One region of the Cycloclasticus sp. genome, then DNA from elsewhere that is predicted to be linked to it. Evidence: predicted binding sites of a transcription regulator. Region 1 holds the regulator's gene; each other region holds the start of a gene.
What was found. The regulator PhoB, encoded in region 1, activates phosphate uptake and scavenging genes when phosphate is short. The targets are predictions, from matches to a motif close to GNNTGTCATAAAACTGTCANAT.
Positions count from the first base shown of each region.

Region 2: ppk1 (polyphosphate kinase 1) is a predicted target of PhoB. The motif match lies at 4,449-4,470, and genes of this name have one in related genera.
Region 3: KUG63_RS11810 (lysophospholipid acyltransferase family protein) is a predicted target of PhoB. The motif match lies at 3,221-3,242, and genes of this name have one in related genera.

Region 1 is NZ_JAHRVT010000014.1:52,166-57,547, reverse strand. It holds gene pstS (phosphate ABC transporter substrate-binding protein PstS) at 1-516, opposite strand, end outside; gene phoR (phosphate regulon sensor histidine kinase PhoR) at 630-1,934, opposite strand; gene phoB (phosphate regulon transcriptional regulator PhoB) at 1,931-2,626, opposite strand; gene KUG63_RS03440 (GGDEF domain-containing protein) at 2,865-4,652, shown strand; gene clpB (ATP-dependent chaperone ClpB) at 4,818-5,382, opposite strand, start outside.
Region 2 is NZ_JAHRVT010000028.1:37,353-42,734, forward strand. It holds gene htpX (protease HtpX) at 1-409, opposite strand, end outside; gene KUG63_RS06520 (Ppx/GppA family phosphatase) at 726-2,234, opposite strand; gene ppk1 (polyphosphate kinase 1) at 2,231-4,300, opposite strand; gene KUG63_RS06530 (SdiA-regulated domain-containing protein) at 4,522-5,382, shown strand, end outside.
Region 3 is NZ_JAHRVT010000057.1:12,716-18,097, forward strand. It holds gene dbpA (ATP-dependent RNA helicase DbpA) at 1-1,299, shown strand, start outside; gene KUG63_RS11810 (lysophospholipid acyltransferase family protein) at 1,339-3,054, opposite strand; gene KUG63_RS11815 (SulP family inorganic anion transporter) at 3,348-4,904, shown strand; gene recQ (DNA helicase RecQ) at 4,920-5,382, opposite strand, start outside.

The DNA of each region.
Region 1 (5,382 bases):
GTTCATTTTGCTCAAGTAGTAGGTAAAGGCAAAGGTTGTACCTGATTTATCACTACGGTGAACAAACAAAATATCTTCATTTGGTAAAGCAATACCTGAATTATCAGCCGCTATGATAGGATCATTCCACTTTGTAATTTTGCCTAACATAATGCCAGAAATAGCGGCTTCGCTTAGTTTCATACCGCTGACGCCCTCAACATTATATGCAAAAGTCACCGCACCAATAGCTGTTGGGAATTGAATCAAACTTGCTTTTGCTAAAGAACTTGATTTTAAAGGCTTGTCTGAGCCACCAAAATCAACGTGACGAGCACTAACTTCTTTAATACCCGAACCACTGCCTGTTGGTGTGTAATTGACTTGGTTTTTTGTTTCACCGTAATAAACTTTACTCCACGTTGTATACGCAGGGTAAGCAAAACTTGAGCCCGTGCCTTCAATTTTAGCTGCGTGAGCCGCTGTCCCAATCGTTAGGCTAAGCAGTCCTAGTGCCACTATCTTTTTCATTTTCATATTTTTTCCAATTTAGTTGAATATTTGGCAAAGCGTTTGCTCTACTCTGTGCATCATTTTAGGTTTGGTATGTGGCATTATAATGAACGCAATGTGACAGTTTGATGACAGCCTTATGGGTCTATTCTTTCAGCGGGAAATACACACTGAAAACAACTGCCTTCCCCTTCTTGACTATCGATAACCAGATGCGCCTCATGCCTTTCTAACTCATGTTTTACAATGGCTAACCCTAGGCCTGTCCCAGTTTTATTTTTTATATTATTTTCAGCTACCCGGTAGAAACGCTCTGTTAATCGAGATAAGTGTCTGGCGCCTATTCCTTGACCTGTATCTTTAACAAAAAGCTGCCCCTGACCTTGCTCATTGATTGCCCAGCCAACACGAATCTCACCATTTTCATCAGAGTAATTGATGGCATTACCAACCAAGTTTCTCAACACGGTTAATAAGGAACCTTTACTGCCCTTTAAATTAAGACTCGATGGAACATCAAACACCAATGATTGCTGATGCTCATTTGCCGCTGACTTAAATTCGGACTTAATTTGTTCACATACACTGCGCACATTAACCAAGCTATTGGCTGCCTCGACTTTACCCTCTTCTAGCCGACTTAGCGCTAATAGCTCTTCGATCATGGTTTGCATTTTAATCACTTGCTGATCAACTTTACGTAGCGAAGCACCCACTTGCACATTATCCTCAGCGGTTGAAGCCAACAACATTTCAACATAGCCCTTCATGACCGTTAGCGGCGTTCTTAACTCATGCGATGCATTCGACACAAAGTCTTTTCGCACTTGATTCGTGCGCTCAACCTTAGTGACATCTCGTATCAACAATAAACGTTCATCGTCACCATATGGCAATACCCTTATTTCAATCTTTTCTGCCGACCAGCTGGTGTCTATTACAGGCGCCTCGATCACAATGGCGTCATCGCTCTTGAGATTTTTAAGAAAGTGCGTAAACCGAGGATGCCTTACTAAATGATTAATCAGTTGCCCGGTATCTTCTTTTTTTAAAATAAGTAGCTGGGAGGCTTGCTTATTGAACCACTTAATCTCATTAGACAATGAAAGAATAACCACACCATCTGGAAAAACAGAAATTAACTTTTTAAACCGTTCCAGTTGGTATTTAACACTGTCTTTTTGTGCCAGCCCCTGCATCTTAGATTGATAGATGTCTTCCGAAATTTGACCAAACAAGCCATCTTCAAACGGCAGGTCATGATCACCAGACTTCTTAGACCACCTATATAAACGTTGTAACCGACGATATTGAAAGACAATGTAAGCCAATAAAAAAAGTGCCAACACCTCGACGGGGTAACCGACTAACACACCCAAAACACCGACTGTTAAAAACCACAACAGAAAGGTGTTTCGCTCATAGTTATGATTTATATTCACGCGTTTAAATTCACCAATTTATAACCAAACCCTCTTACCGTTTGAACCAAGTCTGCACAACCCTGAGCATCTAATATCCGTCTTAAACGCCTAATGTGTACATCAACGGTACGATCTTCTACGTAGACATTATCGCCCCATACATTATCAAGCAGCTGATTGCGAGAGAACACTTTATTGGGGTTTGTAGCAAAGAAAGACAGCAATTTATACTCTGTCGGGCTCATCATCAGGTCCACCTTATTGATAGTGACTCGATGACTCGATGGGTCAATAAACAATGGGCCAATTGATATCACCCCTGTTTCATTTTCTGTACTGCTTCGTCGTAAGACCGCTTTCATTCTGGCAATCAGCTCTTGCACAGAAAAAGGCTTGGTTACATAATCGTCTGCGCCTGTTTCCAAGCCCGATACTTTATCTTCTTCCGCGCTGCGTGCCGTCAACAGGATAATCGGGATACGTTTGTTTTCTTCTTGATTCTTTAAAAACTTGATCCAATCTGGCCCACTAATTCCGGGTAACATCCAATCTAACAAGATAATATCGGGCGTCGTATCTCGCAAAGACTCTTGCGCTCTCATTACATCTTTACACCACGTTACTTCAATATTATTCGTTTGAAGAGAAAGTTGTAGCATTTCGCCAATATCCTCATCGTCTTCAACCATCAATACATTCATTGTTTCCATAAAAAAGCCATTTAAGTAAGTGTTTACAGAATACCTAATATTTATGACAACACGGTGACAATTTACAAACTACTTCTAACTTGGTTCAGAAAAAGCCCTGTCTCTAATTATTAAAAATAACAGTAACGCACTGAACCACCTTAAGGCGCCTGCGGTTTCTCAACCAGTAAACTTTTTATAATGTCCTTTTATATGAACGTCATATAACTGTCATATTATTGATTGATACTCCCCACCTATGACACATGATGAAAAACTACACTATCAATCGCTTTTAGATATATTAGCAACAGACTCACTGACTCCGCTCTTTCAGCCAATCATTTCGATGAAAGACAATAAAATTTATGGTTACGAAGGCTTAATTCGTGGTCCCTCTAATGGTCCGTTACACTCCCCCATCAACCTTTTTAACGCTGCGGCTAAATATGATCGGCTTGCCGAATTAGATTTACTTTGTCGAAAAGTAAGCATTCAACGGTTTGGCGAACTTAATTTAAATGCCCGATTATTTATTAACACCATTCCTGAAATTCTCTTACAAAAAGATTATCAGCATGGCCACACATTAAAGTATATAAAAGACTCTAATTTAGATGCTAGCCAAGTGGTTATTGAACTGACTGAGCAATACCCTATTGAAGATTATGACCTAATGGCAAGTGCAACCAAATACTATCAAGACATGGGATTTTCCATCGCCATCGACGATTTAGGTGCAGGCTATTCAGGCTTAAGAACCTGGTCTGAAATTAAACCCGACTTCGTAAAAATTGACCGTCATTTTTTAAATGACATTCATAACGATATCAACAAGCAAAAATTTGTACAGTCTATTGTAGATATTGCAAAAGGTGTTGACTGCAAAGTGATAGCTGAAGGTATCGAGCTACGCGGTGAGTACCTACAGGCTAATGCGATGGCTATTGATTATGCACAAGGTTTTTACTTTGCCCGCCCCAATTCCAAACCAACTGAGTTATTGGATTGCTCGTTATTTTCAAGCAGAAAAAATAACTTCAAACCTAAATTTAATATAGAGCGTTCAGATAATACCGCTGCAAAATTACTTTTTTATGTTAAGCCCATATATGTTCATACTAATTTTTACGACATTGGTGAACGCTTTCAATCCTCGCCCGAGCTAACAGCACTTCCCGTTCTAAATGATGACGCTTCTATCGCAGGCATCATATGGCGGACTGAATTTTTAACTATTTATGCTAGCCGCTATGGAAAAGAATTAAACAGTAAAAAAAATGCTTTATCTTTTTTAGACATTAAGGCGCTAAAGGTAGATATTACTTTATCACTCAATAAAATTAGCCAATTGATCACCAGTCAAAACAACCTCGCACAACATGATGATTTTCTTATTACCTCATCTAACCGCTACAAAGGCATGGGTAAACTGCTTCATTTATTGAAAGAAATAACCGAGATGCAAATCACCTTTGCTCGCCACATGAACCCTCTTAGCAACCTACCTGGCAATGTTCCTATCAGCCAACGAATTAATCACTCCATTGAAACTCAACAAGATATCGTTATTTGTTATTTTGACCTAGATAATTTTAAGCCGTATAACGATACCTATGGGTTTGGCGAGGGTGATAAAGTACTCCGAAAAACCGCAAAGTTGCTAGCAGAATCTGCAGATACAGACATTGATTTTGTAGGGCATGTTGGCGGCGATGACTTCATCATTATTTTTCAAAGCAGCGACTGGCAGCATCGATGCAACACCACTTTAAATAACTTTAGCGCCCTAACGTCAGAGTTCTACTCTCAAGAACACCTTCTTAACGGAGGAATCTCTGCGTTAGATAGAAATTCTGAGCCGGTGTTTTATCCACTTTTATCAATCTCTATTGGAGCATTAAGGCCGCATGATTTCGGCTTTTTTAGGTCAGAAAATGATCTCGTCTCTATTGCTAGCAACGCAAAATCTGCAGCTAAAAAGATACCCGGCAATAGCCTTTATCAAATCAAGCCTTCAAAACAATTAAGCAACATGTCCGCCTAAATCATGAAAATGTTCTATGACAGGTAGCCACATTATGCTTGGCGACAAAAACACCCAATCTTGAAACTGTTGACCAACTGGCGAACACCGATCAAACAGGTGCCGCCAGTTAGACTATGATTTAGTGGCCTTTTTAACCACCACTAAACAACATCTCAAAACCTCTTAGCGTTTCTTAAACACCAAAGCATCGTCTTGCACATCTATATCAACCACATCACCAGGCACAAACTTACCCGCCAATAAATCTTGTGCCAGTTCATTTTCTAAGCGTTGTTGTATCGCACGTTTTAAGGGTCTAGCACCATAAACAGGGTCAAAACCGGCTTCACCTAATTTATCCAACGCAGCTTCTGAAACAACCAACTCTATGTCCCTATCTTGTAAACGCTGACGTAAAATATCTACTTGAAGAGTGGTAATAGCACGAATTTGTGTGCGACCCAAGGGGTGAAACACCACAGACTCATCAATACGGTTAATAAATTCCGGTCTAAAGTGCTGCCCGACCACTTCCATCACCGCACTTTTCATCTCATTATAATTAGCCTCACCCGCTAGCTCTTGGATACGATCTGAGCCTAAGTTCGAAGTCATCACGATGACTGTATTTCGAAAATCAACCGTGCGGCCTTGCCCGTCTGTTAAACGGCCATCATCCAAGACTTGTAACAAAATATTAAAGACATCCGCATGTGCTTTTTCAACTTCGTCCATCAAGATAACACTG
Region 2 (5,382 bases), on a different contig from region 1:
TCATTGCATTAAGTAAACCAGTACTCACGGCCACTAAAGCATCATTCTTATTCATCCCAGTTGCAAAGGCATTGGGTGTAGGGTTATTAAAAATGCCGACTTCTGGCATACCAATGCCTGCTTTTTCCGCCTGTTTTGAGACCACAGAAACAAGCCATTGCTCTGTTGAATTTTTAGGCTGATCAATAACCTGAACACCCATGGAACGTTTTGCCATGGATTTTGACATGGCTAAGGAAATGACCGAACCGGTCATGCCAACGATCAGAGAGATAATTAATAAAGCATTCAGGTCTAAATCGACCCCATTTGCCTGCAAAGTACCTGATAAACCAAATAGGCTAAATACCAAGCTGATAACGACCATAATGGCTACATTAGTGGCTAAAAATAAAGCAATTCGAGTCATGTTGAAAATGTCCTTAAACAATATAAGAAGTATTTGGGGGTGAATTTTGTAAATTCAAGTTTAGGTATTTTAAGCTAAATATCTTACTCGACGTTTGCTTGTCTCAATAATCTAAATACCCTATTTTTGATACCTAATGCTTAAACGGTTAAGCGTTTTTGTTTAAGGACAGAGAAGGTTAGTTTGATTACTTGAACGTTCGATTCTAGTTAGGAAAAAGACAGCGTTGCAAAAAAATATAAAACATTAAAGTGAAAGAGGGTGAATAGGCCAGCTAAGTAACGTGCAGAATAAATTTTGCTATTAAACTAGTCAGTTAAACAATTTGGCAAGACAGGGTGTAGCCTAGGTTTGCCATAACACTGGACTCTTTGTTTAAGTCAGCCATGGTCACGTCTTGTTCAAGAAAGAACTGTTTATCAATGCTTAGCATCATTTCGCGCCCATCAACCTGAAGCGATAATAAATCGATAACTAAGGGCTGGCGGCTATTATTTAAAATAACAGCTAAGCGAAATAGGCGAATTAACCGCGTTAACATTTTATGGCTGATAATTCGAATGTCGGGAAGCCGTCTTCGTCTAAACCGTTTTCTAGCCCCAATGACGATGGTTGAAAGCAGAAGCTGTTCGTCTTGGTTATAGCCCGCAAGGTCACTGTTAGCCAAAATATAAGCTGAATGTTGCTGAAAGTCAGTCACATTAATTTGCTGGCCAACCTCATATAAATAAGCGGCCTCAAGTAATAGAGTCTTAAGTTTCGTTGAGGTTAGACTCCAGCTTTTTGAAGTTTGGTGCCAAAATAGCTCGCAAGTTTCTGCTATTTGTTGGGCCTGCCTACGGTCAACGTTGTAAAGACGTTGTAAATGTTGGCGAGTACGCAGCCGTGTATCTCCTTGTTTATTTTGTTGCTCCATTTCAAACAAGACGCCCTCGCGCAAGGCAGCAGAGCAGAATGTCAAAGCAGTTAGGTTTAGGCTCTTCATAAGGGCAATCATAATGGCTAAGCCAGCAGGTAAAACCATGGCTCTAGCTTCGTCAATACCAACTAATGAGAGCTTAGAGACACCGTCTATTTGGCATAATAAATGTTGTAATTTGAGTAAGGTATTTAATTCTAGACGGTCGGTTGTTTCGCTGATTAAACCAATCGCCTTAAAAAGGGCTTTGGCGGTGCCTGATGTTGCAAAGACCTTATTTGGGTGACTTGTCCTAAAATGATGGGAACACTGCTCAAGCTTTTGCAGTGCGGATACCTCGGCCCGTTTAAATGATTTTTGATTCACGCCTTTACTGAAGTAACGTTCTGTAAAGCTGATGCAGCCCATGTTTTTGCTGTCTCTATATTGAGTATCAGTGCCTTCACCCAGCACTATTTCAGTACTGCCACCACCTATATCAACCACCAAACATGAGTCTTTGATTTCTTCGCTACGAACGACCCCTTGGTAGATTAATCTGGCCTCTTCAGAGCCTGAAATTATTTCAATAGGAAAGCCCAATGAGTACTCAGCCAGTGAGAGAAAAGCATTACGGTTAACAGCTTCTCGCAAGGTATGAGTGGCCACGACACGACATTTTTTAATTTGATGTGTTTTTATTGTAGCGCTCATTTCTTTAAGACTGCTTGCTGCTCTTAGCATCGCCTCGTAACTTAATTCATTAGCCTTATTTAACCCCGCTCGTAAGCGTACTCGATGTTTTACCTTATGCAGAGGTTCAAGCTTACCGGCATTTAAGCGAGCAATAATTAAGTGAAAACTATTAGAGCCTAAATCTAAGGCAGCAATTAATTCTGATTGGGTATCGGCGTTAAGGCTAGTCATTTCTTGTTAGACTCAAGGTCTTTTAGATAGTTATACACCGATATTTGAGAGCGAATTTTTCGCTTATTGCCTCGTGGCAAATATTTGTTATGTTGTTTCTTATCTATAATTCTGGCCTTTGTCTTATCAGACCATTGGAGGTTAAAGATATGGATAATTTGTTGCTGAATGGCAGGGTCATAAATAGGGCAGCCAACCTCTACACGCCGCTCTATATTACGCGTCATCCAGTCTGCCGAACTAATGATAACGCGAGGGTTTCCATTATTATGAAAAATCGTAAATCGTGTATGTTCTAAAAATCGGTCGACAATAGAAATAACTTCAATATTGTCACTAAGCCCTACAACCCCTGGAACTAAACTGCACATCCCCCTCAATACAATTTTAATTTTTACGCCAGCACCACTTGCCTCATACAGCTTATCAATAACTTGATTATCATCAATGTTGTTCATTTTAATAAGAATTTCAGCTTTATAACCCTTTTTGGCCATCTTTATTTCATTTTCAATCGATTTATTAATCCATTCACGCGTGCCGATAGGGGAAACAATTAAATGTTTAAACGTGGTTTTTTTATAACTGTGAGCAATAAAGTCAAAAACAAGCGCAACTTCCTTGGTAATCGCTTGTTTGTTGGTAAATAAACTAAAGTCGGTGTAAACCTTAGCTGTTTTTTCGTGAAAGTTACCGGTGCCAACGTGAGCGTAATAGGTTTGTTTTTTATGTTCATGTCGGCCAATTAAACATAATTTAGTGTGGCACTTTAGTGAGGGTAAGCCAAAGTGAACCTTAACACCCGACTCGGTTAAGATACGCGCCCATTCCATGTTGGCTTGTTCATCAAAACGTGCGTGTAACTCAATAACAGCAAAAACTTCTTTGCCATTTCTAACCGCATTGATCAGTGACTTGATAAGCCTACTGTTGTTGGCTACACGGTAGAGGCAGATTTTTATTTCAAATACATTTGGATCAAAAGCTGCCTGACGTATCAATTCGGTAAAGTGATCAAACTTGTGATAAGGGTAACAAAGCAAAATGTCTTGCTGCTTTATTGCATCAAAAGGGCAGGCATGACGGGAAAATTGCCTAGAAACCAAAGGTGTTAACGGAGGGTTTTCAAGGTGTTTACGCCCCACATTAGGGAAGTCAATAAAGTCTCGGAAATTATGATAACGGCCACCTGGCACCACACTATCATGACGTGTAATGCCAAGTTTAGATTTCAGCATGTCGATAGCATGATCGGGCATGGCTCGTTCGTACACAAATCGCACAGGCTTAGCATGTAGGCGCTGCTTTAAACCGATAGATAATTTTTCTAAAACCGATAAATCAATATCATCGGTTAGACCGAAATCAGCATCTCCCGTTACCTTCATAGCGTAAACATTGCAGACCTTGTAATTAAAATAGGCGGAAAAAATATTGTTTATGCAATAGCGAATAATATTGTCGGACATAATAATATCTCGTCGTCGTTTACCTTTTTCACGTGGTAATTCAATAAAACGAGGAGAGTCTGTGGTTGGTATCGCAATGGCTGCATACTGTATGTTTTTACCACCCAGCATTTCACAAATTAAATAGCTGAGGTCATCTTTTAATAAGGCCGCTAAATTAGTATTTTTATTGATAATAATAGGCTCAATAAAACCTTGTAGATGATTGGTAAAGTATTTTTGTAGCCAGCTTCCTTGCTCGGGGCTCAGTTGATCTTCATTAATTAAGAAAATGTTTTTATGCGCGAGCCCTTTCAATACCTCATGGTAAGTGACATCAAATTCTTCTTGTAGCTTTAAGACCTTTTTTTGTATATCACGTAACAAGTTTTTGGTCGGTGTTTGTTCATCAAGGTCTTTCTCAATAAGAACCCGACGCTTAACATTGGCAACGCGCACCCTAAAAAACTCATCTAGGTTGTTTGAAAAAATGCCTAAAAACCGGACTCTTTCTATAATAGGTGTGGATTTATCTGCCGCTTCTTGTAGCACGCGCTCGTTAAAGGACAGCCAGCTGAGTTCTTTCGCAATATATTTCGCCTCTAATTTTTTGATCACCTAACCCACCTAAGCTGTTTACTAAAACTTTATTATGTAGAGGCAAGATGACAGGTTCGTGACAGTGTCTAATCCTTTGATTTTATGCGGCGAAATTTTCCTGTTCCACGGAAAGGGCTGAGATAGGTATTTGTGCCTCGCGTCTGCATATTGTCATCGTTCTGACACTTCGTTGTCATCATCATTGGTTACATTCACTGCAAATTCTAAGGATGAATGCCATGCTGAATACCACACGAATATCTCGTTTAGATTATTGCTTCAAAATTGTTTTGGAGCAGTCTCGTATTGGTGATTTAGAAGTTTGTAATAAGCAAAACCTGATCTATCTCTTGTTAATGTTAGTCGTTTCATTAGGCCTCTTCAGCGGTGAAGAAGCCCCCATAGTTGCTGGACAGCAAATTGGCTTAAGTGGCTATGAAATTCACGCAACGCCCAAGATGATAGCGGGTGTTAAAGATAATGCATCTGGCCTAACCTATAACAGTAATACGAATACATTATTTGCTGTTGTTAATAACCCAGAAACGCTACTTGAGCTGACAAAAGACGGTGAGCTAATTCGTCGTATTGATTTAATTGGCTTCGAAGACACTGAAGGGGTGATGTATCTCGGCGGCGAACGATATGCCGTGGTTGAAGAGCGAAAAAGAACCTTAGTAATGTTCGATATTAATTCGCAAACAAAGGTTGTTAATAGGGCGGGCTTAAAGAGCCTTCAGTTGGCCATAACATCAGGTAAAAACAAAGGATTTGAAGGGTTAACTTATAACCAAGACAGTGGGGATTTATTTATCATTAACGAGAAAACACCTCGACAATTGATAAAGCTGTCGGGTTTTGTTGAATCATCTGATATTGCTATTTCAACGCCGTTTTCTTTAGAAAAAACCTCTTTTGGCGGTGATGATTACTCAGGGGTGCATTATGACGATCAAACAGGCCACCTAATACTCTTGAGTGACGAATCTCGTCAAATGGTTGAAGTCAATAAAGAAGGGATTGAAATCAGCCGATTGGGCTTGAGTAGAGGGAATGCTGGTTTGCATGATGATGTACCGCAGGCTGAAGGTATAACAATG
Region 3 (5,382 bases), on a different contig from region 1:
CCAGTGCAAGCGCAAAGCTTGCCGCATGTTTTAAAGGGCAAAGATATCCTCGCACAAGCTAAAACGGGGAGCGGTAAAACCGCAGCGTTCGGCATTGGCTTACTAGATAAAATTAACCCACGCTTTTTTGGTACGCAAGCTCTGGTTTTGTGCCCAACCCGCGAACTGGCTGACCAAGTCGGTAAAGAAATTCGTAAGTTGGCTCGCAGTGTGCCTAATATAAAACTGGTACTACTATGCGGTGGCAAACCCTTTGGGCCACAAGTAGGCTCGCTAGAGCATGGTGCACATATTGTGGTGGGCACGCCCGGGAGAATTCAAGATCACCTAAAAAAACGCACCCTAAAGCTCGACCAGCTAAAAACCCTCGTGTTAGATGAAGCGGACCGAATGTTAGATATGGGCTTTTCTGATGTGATGACTGACATCATTAAACGCACACCTGCCTCCCGTCAAACCTTACTGTTTTCTGCCACCTACCCCGACGAAGTAAAAAAAATGTGTCGCTCTATTCAACGTGACCCTGTCGCCATCACCGTTGAATCAGATCATCAACAAAATGTGATTGAGCAGTTGTTCTACCAAGTTAAAAAACACGAGCGTAATAATACGTTGCTTGCACTGTTTGAGCACTACCACCCAAATACAGCCGTTGTTTTTTGCCATACCAAGGCGCAGTGTAGTGAGATGGCTGAGTTTTTACGCGAGCATAATATTGAATCATTAGCGATACACGGCGACCTTGACCAGCGTGAGCGTGACCAAGTACTGGTTCGCTTTGCTAATAATAGTTGCTCCGTACTGGTTGCAACCGATGTGGCTGCTCGTGGGCTCGATATTAAATCCATCGGCATGGTCATCAATTACGAACTGCCTCGCGATCCTGAAATTTACGTGCATCGTATCGGAAGAACCGGCCGTGCCGGCGAAACTGGGCTCGCCATGAGCTTATTTGCTGAACATGAGCAAGTGCGTGTGAAAGCAATTGAAGAATATCAACACAAACCTTGTTTAATAGATAGCCCTTTATCGTTGGACCGCGATAGTAGCTACAAGCTCTACCCGCCAATGGTTACCATTCAAATTGATGGCGGCCGTAAAGATAAAATTCGCCCCGGCGATATTTTAGGGGCACTAACCGGCGATGCTGGCTTAGAAGGCAAGCAAATCGGCAAAATAGATATTTTTGACCGCTCCAGTTATGTGGCGCTTGAACATGAGGCTGTGCGACAAGCACTGAACTACCTCGCCAATGGGAAAATTAAAGGCCGCCCGGCTAAAGCACGGAAGGTTCGCTAATTAAAACGGCTGTCTACTCTTGTATCGCGGTTAATAGCATTAACCGCCTACGTAGCGTAAACGCTTTTTAGCTTTTAGTTTATGCATATCGGTCATGATCAGCCCGTCTATACAGTGTCCAAAGTTCGCATCTACATTAAAATCAATATAGCGAACACCGCCTTCATCACATAAATCGGCGTATTGCTTGTATAAGGTTGGTACGGTGGCATTCATATGCGCTAAGTGTTCTTTCATGACTCTAAAGTCGTCACTTTGATTATTGCCAGTCAGCACATCTGCCACCTGCTTTTTTATTTCTGGCCTCATAATATAGGGCGTTCGAGAGATGGCTAAGCAATCGGCATCAGGAAAGTAATGCTGATAGAACGTCACAATCAGCGCTTTAGCTAGTTCAGGGTAAGCATCACTTAAGCTAACAGGGCCAAATAAGTAGCGTGCTGAGGGGTACTTTCTAAGATAGGCGCCAATGCCATACCATAAGTGGTCTAAGCTGCGTTTACCCCAATACTTAGGGCTGACAAAACTACGGCCAAGTTCTATACCCTGTTCAAAATAAGGAGCAACTTTCTGCATGTTATAGTCAAAAAGTTCTTGGCTATAAATGCCTCGACCCTTGTCTAAATCCATTAAGCGTTTTACTTCAGCAAGTCGGTAAGAGCCTACAATTTCAAGTTCTTGCTCATCCCACAAAATAATATGGCGATAATGCTTATCATACCGATCAAGATCTCGGCTTTTGCCTGTGCCTTCACCGACACGCCGAAAAGTCATTTCCCTTAAGCGCCCAATTTCATTCATGACCGCAGAGTCCGGTCGATAATCAAATAAGTATATTTTCTTTTCATCGGCTGTTTCGCCCAGTAACTCACCCTCTTTTAACTCATTTTTCAGGGCCTTTCGATCACGCGGGTGAATAATGGTCTGTTCTGTTTCCAGCAGGCTCTTTTTTCCTTTACCTAGCAAGTAAGCATGGCGACGAACCAATCGCGCAATTTCTTTACGTTTTAATGGCAAACTATCTATAAAACGGTATGGGATGGGAGCGCCCACCTTGAAGCTTATCGTTTTCGAGTTTTTATTAAAAACCTCATGCGCTAACAACATGCTTGATAAAGGCTTGTAGAACATTGAACTGCTATAAAAAAGAGATGAGTTCCGCGCCTTAACGTAAATTGGCAAAATAGGAGCTTGGGTTTTCTTAGCAAAACTTAAGAATCCGCTCGACCATTTTCCGTCACGTACTCCGTTCGGTCTCATTCTTGACACTTCGCCTGCAGGAAAAATAATAACGGCTTCTTCATTATTTAAACTCTGCAAAATACGCGAAATACTACTCTTTTGCGTTGATTTTCTTAAATTATCAACGGGTAATAATAGACTGTCTAGCGCCTTAAACTCCATTAACATGTCATTAACCACTATTTTTACATCGCGGCGCACCTCACCAACAAGCTTTAACAGCGATAATCCATCGAGCGCACCCAGTGGGTGATTAGCAACAATAATTACGCGGCCACTGGCGGGGATATTAGCCCTGTCACTGTGTGATGCTGAGTAACTAAAGTTAAAAAATGCAAATACTTGATCAATAAAATCAAACCCCTCGTCATCTTGATGATCTTCTAGGAATTGATTCACTTCATTTTCATGCATCAGTTTTTTTAAAAAACCAACCGTTGGTTTTTTAAGCCATGAGCCACGTTGCTCAAAATTTGGGAATTTTTGCTCTATTGTTTGCTCAATATTTAGCATACTACTTAATCGTCCGTTATTTTTTTACTAAAATTTTCGAGGGCTAGCCAGCAAAAATGTGCTTATAAAGCATTAGCGATGGCATCAAACCTTGATCCGTTTTCATGAAGTTTTCCTAGTTCATATCACTATTTAGTTTTTAATTTATCGTTAGAATAATCTTTGTTTATGAACGTTTTATAACAATTGCTTGACGCTTTAATGAATGCTGCAAATGCACACTCTCTGCTATAATGTTCGATTGAATGTTTCCATTATGTTAATGCTCCTTATATAACTGTCTGCAAATCCCTATGTTTCAACTTATCCTTTCTCGTTCTCAAAGCCTAAAAAGTGACCTTCTTTCTGGCCTTACCGTTGCACTAGCTCTAGTACCCGAAGCCGTTGCCTTTGCTTTCGTAGCAGGGGTTGAACCCTTAGTCGGTTTATATGCTGCTTTTATGGTCGGTTTAATTACCGCCGCTATTGGCGGCCGTCCGGGAATGATTTCTGGCGCAACCGGCGCACTGGCTGTTGTTATGGTGAGCTTGGTGGCAACTCATGGGGTTGAATATCTATTTGCAACCGTTGTCTTAATGGGTGTTTTACAAGTGCTGGCTGGAGTTTTTCGCTTAGGAAAATTCATTCGCTTAGTGCCACACCCCGTGATGTTAGGCTTTGTGAATGGTTTAGCGATTGTTATTTTTATGGCCCAGCTGCAACAATTTCAATTCCTTGATCCGGTCACCGGCGAGCTTGCTTGGCTACAAGGTGAGCAGATGACATTAATGTTAGGCATGGTGGCACTGACCATGGCCATTATCTATTTCTTACCCAAATTAACGAAGGCCATTCCATCATCATTGGCTGCGATCTTAACCATCGTTGCCATTTCTATTGGCTTAGATATGGACTTACGTACCGTTCAAGATGTGCTTGTCGATATGACTGGCGATCCGGTGGCGACTATTGCTGGCGGCTTACCGCAATTCCATTTCCCTAGCGTGCCGCTAAATCTTGAAACGCTGAAAATTATTTTCCCTTATGCGCTGATTCTTGCTGCCATTGGTTTAATTGAGTCTTTATTAACCTTAACTCTGATTGATGAGATAACTGAGACACGTGGCCGTGGAAATAAAGAATGCATTGGTCAAGGCGTTGCCAATGTGGCTACCGGTTTTTTTGGTGGTATGGGTGGCTGCGCGATGATTGGTCAAAGCATGATCAATATTAATTCTGGCGGCCGTGGACGCGCCTCAGGCATTTCTGCTGCGCTATTCTTACTCGCCTTTATTTTAGTTGGCTCATCACTGATTGAAATGATCCCCGTTGCCGCGTTAGTCGGCGTGATGTTTATGGTGGTACTGGGTACATTTGAATGGGCCAGCTTCCGCTTATTGGGCCGCATCCCAACTTCCGATACGCTTGTGGGTATTACTGTTGCGGTTGTTACCGTGCTAACTGATTTAGCCATTGCGGTTGTCGTGGGAGTCTTAATGTCTACCTTAGTGTTTGCTTGGAAACATGCCAAAAACATGCACTTTGATATTGAAGAAAAAGATGGCGTTAAGATCTATAAGCCAACTGGACCACTCTTTTTCGCTTCAATCCACCACTTTCGTGATCAGTTTGACCCCATTAACGACCCACAAGAAGTGATTGTTGATTTTGCACGTTCACGCGTGTCTGACCATTCAGGCATTGAAGCCATTGACGCCTTGGCAGAGCGGTATATGAAGCAAGGCAAAACACTGCATTTACGTCATTTAAGCCCAGAGTGCATCAAATTATTACACAAGGCTAGAAAGCTAATTGAAGTTAACGTGATTGAAGACCCAAAATATTCAATTGCTGATGATGAACTAGGCTAACAATGTTAGCCTGCCTTACATAGAGGCTTGAACGCATTTAATAATGCCGTATTCATACTCTTCATCCAAGGCCTCATAGATAGGTTTAATGCGGCCTTTTGACTCATCTTCCAAAGACTCTATGGTCATGATGATTTCTTGATATTCACTGTCGTCTAAATCGAGTACCTCTTTGACATCCAGTAGCCCTGCTTCAATTGCATCGGCTAAATGTCCATATACCGTGTTTTCTTTCATATCGCGCTGTGTTGCAATCGCCTTTATATCTAAACCCTCTTGATACAACATGAGCGTCTCATTAACCGTTGCGCTAAGCCGATTATTCAATAATTCTGCTAACGGGTACTTTGCAATTTCTGCCAAAAAAACCTGGCCATAACGCTTTATTTTTTGATCACCCACGCCACTGATATACCGCATATCGCCAATCTCAACCGGGCGCTTTTTAATCATTTCCATTAAGGTTGCATCATGAAAA